DNA from 2 places in the Pseudoalteromonas sp. Z9A6 genome. Region 2 is predicted to be linked to the other one. Evidence: predicted binding sites of a transcription regulator. Region 2 holds the regulator's gene; the other holds the start of a gene.
The links. Region 2 encodes sigma-54, which starts transcription at its own class of promoters, with help from an activator protein. Its sites were predicted from a motif close to GTTGGCACGNNNNTNGNNT; they were not measured.
Positions count from the first base shown of each region.

Region 1 (5,356 bases), on a different contig from region 2:
AATCAGCCAGCATTTTATCAAGCTTCACTGTGTTAATTGGTTTAGCAAGCGCCCCTTGTATTGATATGCCTTCAAGCTCTTCTTCAGCACTACGAACATTGGCCGTAAGTGCCACGATAGGTAATTTATCAAAGTGACTATCTGAGCGTATTTGCTTGGCAACTACGTCACCATTTATATCAGGCAATTGCATATCAAGTAATACTAAATCTAAGTCATCTTCAGTTTCGACAAACGAGAGTGCATCTTCACCGGTTTCAGCCCACAACACCTCATGCCCGCGTTGCTCTAATAAGTTTGTAGCAATTTCGGCGTTAAGAGGTACATCTTCTACTAGTAAAATATACAAACCACGACCAACATAACTTTGCTCTGTTGGTGCTACACATAGACTAAGCGGTATTTGAACTGTAAAGCAACTTCCTTCGCCCTCAGTACTATTTACTGTAATTATCCCTTTCATCGCACTTACAAGTGCCTTAGTTACAGCCAAACCAATACCGGAACCTATTGCGTTAGTCCCTTTTAAATCTGGCGCTTTGTAATACATATCAAATATATGAGCAAGCTGCTCTGGCGGAATACCTTGGCCGGTATCCGATACTTTCATAACTAACCATGGGCCTTCAACTCTGTTTTCTCGGCTACATTCAAGTGTTACCTTTCCTTGCTGTGTAAACTTAACGGCGTTATTAATTAAATTCCAAACAACTTGGCGTAAGCGAGTTGGGTCGAGCTGTGCGTAAATATCCAGCACCCCATTGCGCTTAATATCAAACTCTAGCTCTTTTTGCTCCGCGATTAAGCCCGCAAAGTTAACAACGTCATTTATAAAGTCTGACACATTAATAGAGTTAGTCACTATATCGAGCTGATCTCTATCTATTTTGTCTAAATCAATAATATCGTTAAAAATATTGCCGAGCGTTTCAGCGCTCGAAAATATAGTATTACCCCAACTACGCTGCTGTTTGTTTAAGTCAGTATCAAGCAGCATTCGTGTTAAACCAACAATACCATTGAGTGGTGTACGTAGTTCATGGCTTAATGTGGCAATAAACTTACCTTTGTCTTTATAGGCCGTTTCGAGCGCTTGAGCGGCCTCCTTACGACTTGTGATATCACGACCAAAACCCAGTAGACCAATGTAATCACCTTCATCATTTATAAAAGGTAATTTACGCAGCTCAAACCAACGCGTTTCGCCATTTACTTCATAACCGACATCAATGGTCAGTGCTTTATGGCTTTGCTCTACTTCTTTATCGGTTTTCAAAACTTCAGATAAAAAGTGACTAGGAAATATTTGCTCAACCGTTTTGCCAATTAGTTCGCTACTTGATTTGCCCATTACTTCTTCAAACATTTTATTACAACCAGCAAACACGCCATTGTTATCGCGGTAATAAAATAAGTCAGGAGATGAATCAACTATTGAGCGCTGCAGCATGCTTTGTTGAGCAAGTTCTTGTTGTGTTTTTTTACGCTCAGCAATTTCTCGTCGTAGTTCTTCGATAGCGCGGTGCTTGGCATGAAATGCCATTTTACGCTCATCAATTTCGATGTTTAGACGGTTAATGTTATCTTTTAGGGTTTGATTTAAAAGCTTTTCTTGTTTGGTGGCGCTATCTAAATAAGCATATGAGGCATCTAGTTGTCGAATTGAATTAAGCAACACACTTATAATTAAAGGAGAAACCACAGCCGTAAAAAATACAACGGCTAAAATATCAACCAGGTGTAATTCGCCTATCGCCACATAATAAAACATGCTCGATAAAATAAGAGATACAGTTAAAAATAAAGTGTAACAAATAGCAGCGGTTTTAAATTCACCAAATCGCGTTATTGAGCTGGAAAGTACCCGAGCCCAAGGGCTCAAAGAATAATCGGTCATACGTAATTTTATCTCTTAGCTGTGTACTTAATATAAAGAAGGCAATGCGTATGTATAAACATACCATTTTCCCAGATTTTAGCATTTTTCTCCTACCACTACTCACGTTGTGCGATAAAAACAGAATTTTTCATGTTTGATTTAGCTCATCTATTAAACTCATCATTTCAGCAATAAATTATTTAGTGTAAAATGCCCCGCTTTATTATCCCCAAAATACGAGTAGCGCACATGCAAACCAATATGCCAGATATAGCAGACACTGCACCCGCTTTACAAACAGGTAAATTAGACTGGGTTGGCATGGGCGAAATAGAACTGCCATTTATTTTTGAATCCCGAGACTTATCTCCAGTTACAGTAAACGCCAAAGCTCGTGCATTTGTAAATTTACATAAAGAAGATGCCAAAGGCATTCATATGTCACGTCTATTTTTGGCACTTGACCTGCTTTCAACCGAGCAGCAAGTCAATCCGCAAACAATAGCGCAGGCACTCGATACCTTTATAACTAGCCACGAAGGGTTGAGCGATAAAGCACAAATTGAATTTAAATTTGAATTACCGCTACGCCGTAAGTCACTATTAAGTGGTAAAGCGGGCTGGAAAAGCTACCCAGTTGTACTTACCAGTACAATTGAAAATAACGTTATTAGCTACGAGCTAACCGTAGATGTTACTTATTCTTCAACGTGCCCATGCTCTGCTGCACTTGCGCGCCAGCTTATACAAAACGCGTTTAACGAAAAGTTTAACCAAGAAACGTTAAGCCAAAAAGATGTGCACGAATGGCTAGGCACTACACAAGGCATTGTAGCGACTCCTCACTCGCAGCGCTCTATTGCCAACGTAAAAGTAAAGCTTGATAGCAACATTCAAGAATTTGACGTAGTTACGCTAATTAACACCCTTGAAGCTGAGCTTAAAACACCAGTACAAGCAGCAGTAAAACGTGAAGACGAGCAAGAATTTGCCCGTTTGAATGGTCAAAACCTTATGTTTTGTGAAGATGCAGCGCGTAAAATTAAAGCATTGCTAGAGGCAAACCATTACAGTGATTATTGGCTGCAAATAAACCACTATGAGTCACTGCATGCACACGATGCTGTAGCTATTGCAGTAAAAGGTATTAAAGGAGGCTACAAAGCTTAATCGCTGTGTAGCTATTGCTTGTAAACCAGCCGGTAATTATTTTATAACCCATACTTTTTAGGCACGTAAATTGCTTTGTTTTGAGCAGTGTCAATTTGTTGTTATGGAGTTACCGTATGGAATTCGCTTTATTATTAATCCTAGTATTAGTTGTCGGGGCCTCTGTTGTTGCGTCAAAATTTAATGACGATGGCGGAAACCCGTATCCTTTTACTCGCAAGCAAACTGTTTTTACGCAGGTTGAAGGCGCTTTTTTAAATCTTCTAGAGCGTGCTGTTGGCGATCAATATAAAATTGTTAGTCGCGTTAAGTTAATCGACGTTATTGACTGTAAGCAAGGCCTTTCAGTAAAGTCTAAACGTGCTGCTTTAGCTAAAGCTAAAAATAAGCAACTCGACTTTGTTTTAATCGATAAAGAAAAACTAACAATCATTGCTGCTGTTGACCTAGTTAACAATGCCAACAAAGATGGCCACAAAGCTCAACGCGACTGGTTTGTAAACGGTGCACTAGAGTCTGCGGGCATTCCACATATTCGTATGAAAGTTAAATCGGGCTACCGCCCTTCTGAAGTACGCGATGCAATTATGTTTAAACTTGGTAAACCTGCAGCAGCACAAACTCAGCGTCCTGTTCGTAATCGCTCACATAAGCCAGCGGTACTTTCACCTTCTCAGGCTAAAGCGCAAACCACTGCGTTAGCTGAAATTTAAAAACTGAATTAAATACTCTCCTAAAAAGTATTTAAAGCGAGCTCATAAACAAGCTCGCTTTTTTGTTTTTTATTGCTAACTTCACGTATAATCAAGTGATTCAAACACAGGAATTAAACTTTATGAATGTTGGTATTATTGGCGCAATGGAGCCAGAAGTTAAAATTTTACGTGAAGCTATGCAAAACCCACAAATTTTAACTAAAGCAGGTTTCACTTTTTATACTGGCGAGTTGGCTGGTAACACGGTGACACTTGTTCAATCTGGTATTGGTAAAGTCGCATCAACTATTGCAACTACCTTACTGATCGATAACTTCAAACCTGATTGCATAATTAACACAGGCTCAGCCGGTGGATTCGATCCTTCTCTTAGTGTAGGCGATGTAGTAATTTCGTCAGAAGTACGTCACCACGATGTAGACGTAACTGCTTTTGGCTACGAAATTGGCCAAGTACCACAAATGCCGGCAGGCTTTGCAGCACACCCTAAATTAGTTGAAGCAGCACAGCAAACTATCGAACAAATCAGTGATGTTAAAACACTCGTTGGCTTAATTTGTACTGGTGACACATTTATGTGTGACCCTATACGCATTGATAAAGCACGTAGTGATTTTCCTACAATGCTTGCTGTTGAAATGGAAGGTGCTTCAATTGCACAAACGTGTTTTACGCTAAACACACCATTTGTTGTAATTCGCTCAATGTCTGATATTGCTGGTAAAGAGTCACCACAATCATTTGAAGAATACCTAGAAACAGCATCAATCAACTCATCTAAAATGGTTGTTGCACTTTTAGAAAAGCTTACAGCAGTATCTCTGTAAATGCTTAGCAATATTGTTCAAAATCACTTGGACTTTATTGCCTTTATACTAGCGCTCCTTGCTGAGCGCTTTATTCCCCTTATTAGCTGGTATCATCCTAATACGGCGTTAAATGCTGTTTTTAGTGCTATTGGCAAACGTATATACAAAAGCAAAGAACCTAAAAGCTATCAATATTTGGCAGCTATCCTCGCAAGCTCACTTATTTTAAGTGTTATTCTCATTGTTGTAGTGTTACTACTCGAGTTTGCTTTTTATCCTGAATTACTCGCTGGCCTTATTTTATATTTATGCCTAGAAAGTAATAGCATTGATAAAAAAGCACTTCGCATTGCAAAGCTAACTAAACAAAATCAAAAATCCACAGCACGCGAATTACTAAAACCACTGCTTGCCCGTGAAGTTAATAGACTTTCATCTGCTGGTATTATCAAAGCATTAATTGAGAGTTTAATACTGCGCACCGCTCGATACTATTTCGTAGTCATATTTATATTTTTAGCATTTGGTCCTATTGCTGCCCTTGCCTATCGGTTACTTACCTTAATACAACAAGCATGGCGTAGTGATATCCCCCCAAATAGTTACTTTTTAAAACCGCTTAAAACACTCTTGTTTATTATTGAATACATTCCGATGCGCTTACTCGCTTTAACTATTGCAGCAAGTCGAGCAAGCAAACAAAGCATGCATTATATAAAGCATTATGGCAGGCATTTTTATCAAACAAATACAGGCTGGCTCTTAAGCACATGTTCTGCATC
Region 1 is NZ_WTKZ01000033.1:6,828-12,183, forward strand. It holds gene arcB (aerobic respiration two-component sensor histidine kinase ArcB) at 1-1,897, opposite strand, end outside; gene folE2 (GTP cyclohydrolase FolE2) at 2,129-3,049, shown strand; gene GQR53_RS12840 (DUF2726 domain-containing protein) at 3,166-3,762, shown strand; gene mtnN (5'-methylthioadenosine/S-adenosylhomocysteine nucleosidase) at 3,885-4,592, shown strand; gene ampE (regulatory signaling modulator protein AmpE) at 4,593-5,356, shown strand, end outside.
Region 1: GQR53_RS12840 (DUF2726 domain-containing protein) is a predicted target of sigma-54. The motif match lies at 3,107-3,125, and genes of this name have one in related genera.

Region 2 (5,356 bases):
AAGGTAATGTGGTTGCCAAAAATTTAACCGATAACGCCATGATAGACAAAATCAATGCTGATAATATTCAGGTTGATATAAAGCTATTAACAATGCGTTCGGAGCAACCCGTCATCATCACTGGACCCAATTTAAAAATCACCGGTAAAGGCCTAGAAGCCGACTTAAAAGCCGAAGTGATAAAACTAATTAACCATACGCGAACCATATACTATGACCAATAAAATATTAAAATCACTTATAATTCCTACACTTATACTAGCGTTTAATAGTAGTGCTGCAGAGCAAAACACGCAACCTGCTGCCAATCAAATTTCAATAAGTGCCGACAAGCAAGAAGGTCAATTGAAAGCTAATGTGGGTATTTTTGAGAAAAACGTTGAGATTATTCACGGTAATCGCCGCATTACAGCCGATCGCCTCGAAGTACACAAACGTGATGAACTTGGTGATAATAAACAATTATTAATTGCCACAGGTAGCCCTGCGCACTTTGAAGAAAAGCAATCAGACGGCACGACTATGAGCGCCAGTGCTGACGAAGTACGTTATGATGTATCTAAGCGTTTTTTAACGCTTGTTGGTAATGCACAAGTATCGCAAGCCGGACAAAAAATAAATGCTAAAAGCATTACCTACGACATAGAGCAGCAGCTCATCAGTGCCGAAAAAGATGAAAACTCAACTGACCGCGTTCACACAATTTTAGTACCGATCGAAACTAAAAAAAGTAAAAAAGGCGATAAAGGTCAACCATGAGCACATTAAAAGCAGAACTATTGGCAAAAAGCTATAAAGGTCGTGAAGTTGTAAAAAACGTCGGCCTTGAAGTACAAGCTGGCAGTATAGTTGGCTTACTTGGCCCTAACGGTGCTGGTAAAACAACGACTTTTTATATGATTGTAGGGCTTGTTCCTAGCGACAAAGGTAAAATATCTATTGATGATAACGATATTACTCTTTTACCTATGCATAGTCGTGCTAGATTAGGCATAGGCTACTTACCACAAGAGTCATCGATTTTTAGAAAGCTGACTGTTTATCAAAACTTAATGGCCATTTTAGAAACGCGCAAAGAACTAAATAAACAAGCCAGAGAAGACACGCTCAATAACTTATTAGATGAATTTAGCATACAACACATTCGTGATAGCCAAGGTATGGCATTATCGGGTGGAGAGCGTCGTCGTGTAGAAATAGCACGAGCACTGGCAGCAGATCCTAAATTTATATTACTGGATGAACCGTTTGCCGGTGTTGACCCTATTTCGGTATTAGATATAAAGAAAATAATAGAACATCTTAAAAATCGTGGGATTGGTGTATTAATTACCGACCATAACGTAAGAGAGACCCTTGATGTTTGTGAAAAAGCCTACATTGTTTCTCATGGGGAGCTGATTGCATCAGGTACTCCAGAACACGTATTAAATGATAAAACAGTACGCGATGTTTACTTAGGCGAGCAATTTAGGCTGTAACATTTACGCCATGTCTTTAAGCATCTGCTAGTATTAATTATAACAACATAAAAGGATTGTTAGAGATACATGAGGCAATCACTACAGCTGCGCATGGGCCAGCAACTTACAATGACTCCACAGTTGCAACAAGCTATTCGTTTGTTGCAACTCAGTACATTGGATCTCCAGCAAGAAATACAAGAAGCTCTCGACAGTAATCCACTATTAGAGGTTGAAGAGGCAGACTATTCTGAAGACGCTGCTGGTAAAAACGAGCAAAAAGCTGATACCGATGACATAACTGTTAGCGCATCTGCTGATGATGCTCCGAGCGAATACGAACAAGATACTGGTGAAGCACTTGCAAAAGACACGCTAAGTGACGACATGGCTATGGATGTTAGTTGGGATGAGTACATGAGTGCCGCCCCAGCAGCCTCATCAGGTCCAATGCCTGAAGACGAATCTATATACCAAGGCGCCTCTACTGAAACGCTCCATGAGTATTTAATGTGGCAATTACAACTAACGCCATTTAGCCCTACCGATGAAGCCATCGCGATTGCGATTGTAGAGGCCGTCGATGATTCAGGTATTTTAACTCTCAGTTGCGAAGAAATTTTAGAAAGCTTTAATCAAGAAAACGAAGATGATAACGAAGTCGAACTTGATGAAATTGAAGCGGTATTAAAACGCATTCAACTGTTTGATCCTGTTGGTATTGCTGCACGTAGTTTACAAGAGTGTTTGTGTATTCAGCTTAATCAATTTGATAAAGAAACACCTTACATTAATGAAACGAAAATGATTTTAACCGAGCATATTGATCTATTAGCAGCTCGCGACTATCGTACATTAATGAAAAAAACTAAGCTTAAAGAAGAAGAGCTTAAAGAAGTGATGACACTAATACATACTCTCAACCCAAAACCTGCAGATACTATTGTAAGGGAAGAATCTGAGTATGTTATTCCTGATGTGTCAGTTAAAAAAATTAAAGGTCGCTGGGTTGTCGAATTAAACCCAGATAGCATGCCTAAAATTCGTGTTAATAGCCAATACGCGGCAATGTCTCGCACTGTAAAATCAAGTGGCGACAGCCAGTTTATTCGCTCACATTTACAAGAAGCTAAATGGTTTATTAAAAGCTTAGAAAGTAGAAACGACACGCTATTAAAAGTTACTAATTGTATTGTTAAGCAACAACAAGGATTTTTTGAACATGGCCCTGAAGCCATGAAACCAATGGTTTTAAATGATGTCGCTGAAATGGTAGAAATGCACGAATCGACAATTTCGCGTGTGACTACTCAAAAGTACATGCATACACCCCGTGGTATATTTGAGCTTAAATATTTTTTCTCAAGCCATGTAAGTACTGAAAACGGTGGTGAATGTTCATCTACAGCAATACGTGCGCTTATCCGAAAATTAATCGCAGCAGAAAACTCAGCAAAACCATTGAGTGATAGCAAAATAGCGGATATATTGGCTGAGCAAGGAATTAAAGTAGCAAGACGTACAATCGCAAAATACCGTGAATCTCTTGCTATTCCACCGTCAAATCAGCGTAAAAGTCTGATTTAAGACGCTAAACTAAGAGGGTAATGCTTATGCAACTAAACTTAACTGGTCGTCACGTAGAATTAACCGATTCACTAAGAGACTATATTAATACTAAATTTGCGAAGCTTGAAAGACACTCTGATCATATTAATAATGTTCATGTCATTCTCGATGTAGAAAAATTAAATCAAAAAGCAGAAGCCACAATACACGTAAGCGGTGCTGAGCTATTTGCCTCTACAGAACATCAAGATATGTATGCCGCTATTGACTCGTTGATCGACAAGCTCGATCGCCAAGTAATCAAACACAAAGAGAAGCTTGCTCGACACTAATATGATGAAATTAAGTTCACTTATATGCCAGGACTGCAGCAAAGCTGCGGTCCTTTTTAATAGCAAAAAAAGAATTTTAGAGTTCATTAGCGAACTTGCTCACGACAAACTTCCGTATTTACCGCAACAAGATATTCTTAACGCTTTAATGAGCAGAGAGAAATTAGGTAGTACAGGTATAGGGCGTGGCATTGCTATTCCTCATGGAAGAATGAGCGGTGCAGAAGAGCCTTTGGCTTTAGTGCTCGTTAGCGAAACTCCAATAAACTTTGATGCAATCGATAATCGCCCTGTTGATATTTTTGTCGCACTCATCGTACCAGATGGCGATAACCAGCAGCACTTAAAGACTCTAGCAACCATTGCTGATAAACTAAACAACAAAGATTTTTGTAAACAGTTACGCAGTGCAAAATCTGATACTGAGCTTTACCAAGTTATTGTCGATCAATCATAGTTTTATAAAGGGTGTTAAATGGAGTTAATTATCATAAGCGGCCGTTCTGGTTCTGGAAAGTCGGTTGCTTTGCGCATTGTAGAAGATTTAGGTTATTATTGCGTAGATAATATTCCAGTAAACCTACTACCTTCATTAGTTCGCAGTGTGTCTGATAGCTACGATAAAATTGCTGTTAGCATAGATGTGCGCAACATCCCTAAAGAACAAGATGAATTTAACGATATTCTTGAATACTTGCCTGGCTTTGCAAACCCTACGTTGTTTTATTTAGATAGCGACGATCAGACATTGATCAAACGCTTTTCTGAAACACGCAGATTACACCCACTATCAATAGACTCGTTGCCCCTTGATTTAGCCATCAAAAAAGAAAAAGAATTACTTGATGTATTAACCACTCGCGCCGACTTTATGATAGATACGACTGATTTAAGTGTTCATCAACTCGCTGAATCTATTCGTGAAAAGATTTTAGGTAAAAAAGATAAGCAACTGATTGTCACATTTGAATCATTTGGTTTTAAACACGGTATACCAAAAGAAGCAGACTACGTATTTGATGCACGCTTTTTACCAAATCCACACTGGGAACCAGAGTTAAAGCCTTTAAATGGGTTAGATCAACCGGTTAAAGACTATTTAGCTAATCACAGCATAGTGCAAAAATTCACATGGCAAATTCAAACATTTGTACAAACGTGGTTACCACATTTAGAACGAAATAACCGCAGTTATTTAACCATTGCTATTGGGTGTACAGGCGGGCAACATCGCTCTGTGTATTTAGCGCAAACTATCGGTGAAAGTTTCGCAATGACACATCCCAATGTAAAAATTCGCCATCGCGAGCAAGAAAAATAATATAGCTGAATAATCACCTGTTCAGCTTAGGTAGAGTAAGTTATGCATTGTGAAGATACCTTTTTAATAAAAAACAAATTAGGCTTACACGCCAGAGCAGCTACTGTGCTTGCGCAATTAGCAGTACAATTTGATGCGACAATCACATTATTCCAAGATGACAAAGAAGCAGCAGGCGATAGCGTACTTGCACTAATGTTACTTGAAAGTAGCCAAGGAAAAGAAGTTAAAGTTGTTTGTAAAGGCCCTGATTCTGAGCAAGCTTTACACGCTGTTGGAGAATTAATAGCACAACGCTTTAATGAACAAGAATAACCTGTTTTATAAAAACAATATTCGCATTACTAATGCTTCAATTAAAACAGATATATAAAATAGATAGGTTAGTAACGCCAGTTAACTCACCTCCCCCCCATAAAGTAATATAACAATTTATAAAGGACGCCAATGCCTGAAGCTTTTGAACAAGATTACCCACTACAGCAACTAAAACAGGTGACGAAGTCACTCAATAGTGGTCAATTTGTTCAAGTTAGGCGCATGCTCGCAAAAACGGCTCCTTGTGATACCGCATTATTATTAGAATCATCACCGCATAAAATTCGCCGACTGCTTTGGCAATTGGTCGATCCTGATGTGCAGGGTGATGTTCTTGAAGAATTATCTGAAGA
Region 2 is NZ_WTKZ01000009.1:5,238-10,593, reverse strand. It holds gene lptC (LPS export ABC transporter periplasmic protein LptC) at 1-224, shown strand, start outside; gene lptA (lipopolysaccharide transport periplasmic protein LptA) at 214-759, shown strand; gene lptB (LPS export ABC transporter ATP-binding protein) at 756-1,481, shown strand; gene GQR53_RS05395 (RNA polymerase factor sigma-54) at 1,551-3,050, shown strand; gene hpf (ribosome hibernation promoting factor) at 3,077-3,364, shown strand; gene ptsN (PTS IIA-like nitrogen regulatory protein PtsN) at 3,369-3,821, shown strand; gene rapZ (RNase adapter RapZ) at 3,840-4,685, shown strand; gene GQR53_RS05375 (HPr family phosphocarrier protein) at 4,728-5,000, shown strand; gene mgtE (magnesium transporter) at 5,133-5,356, shown strand, end outside.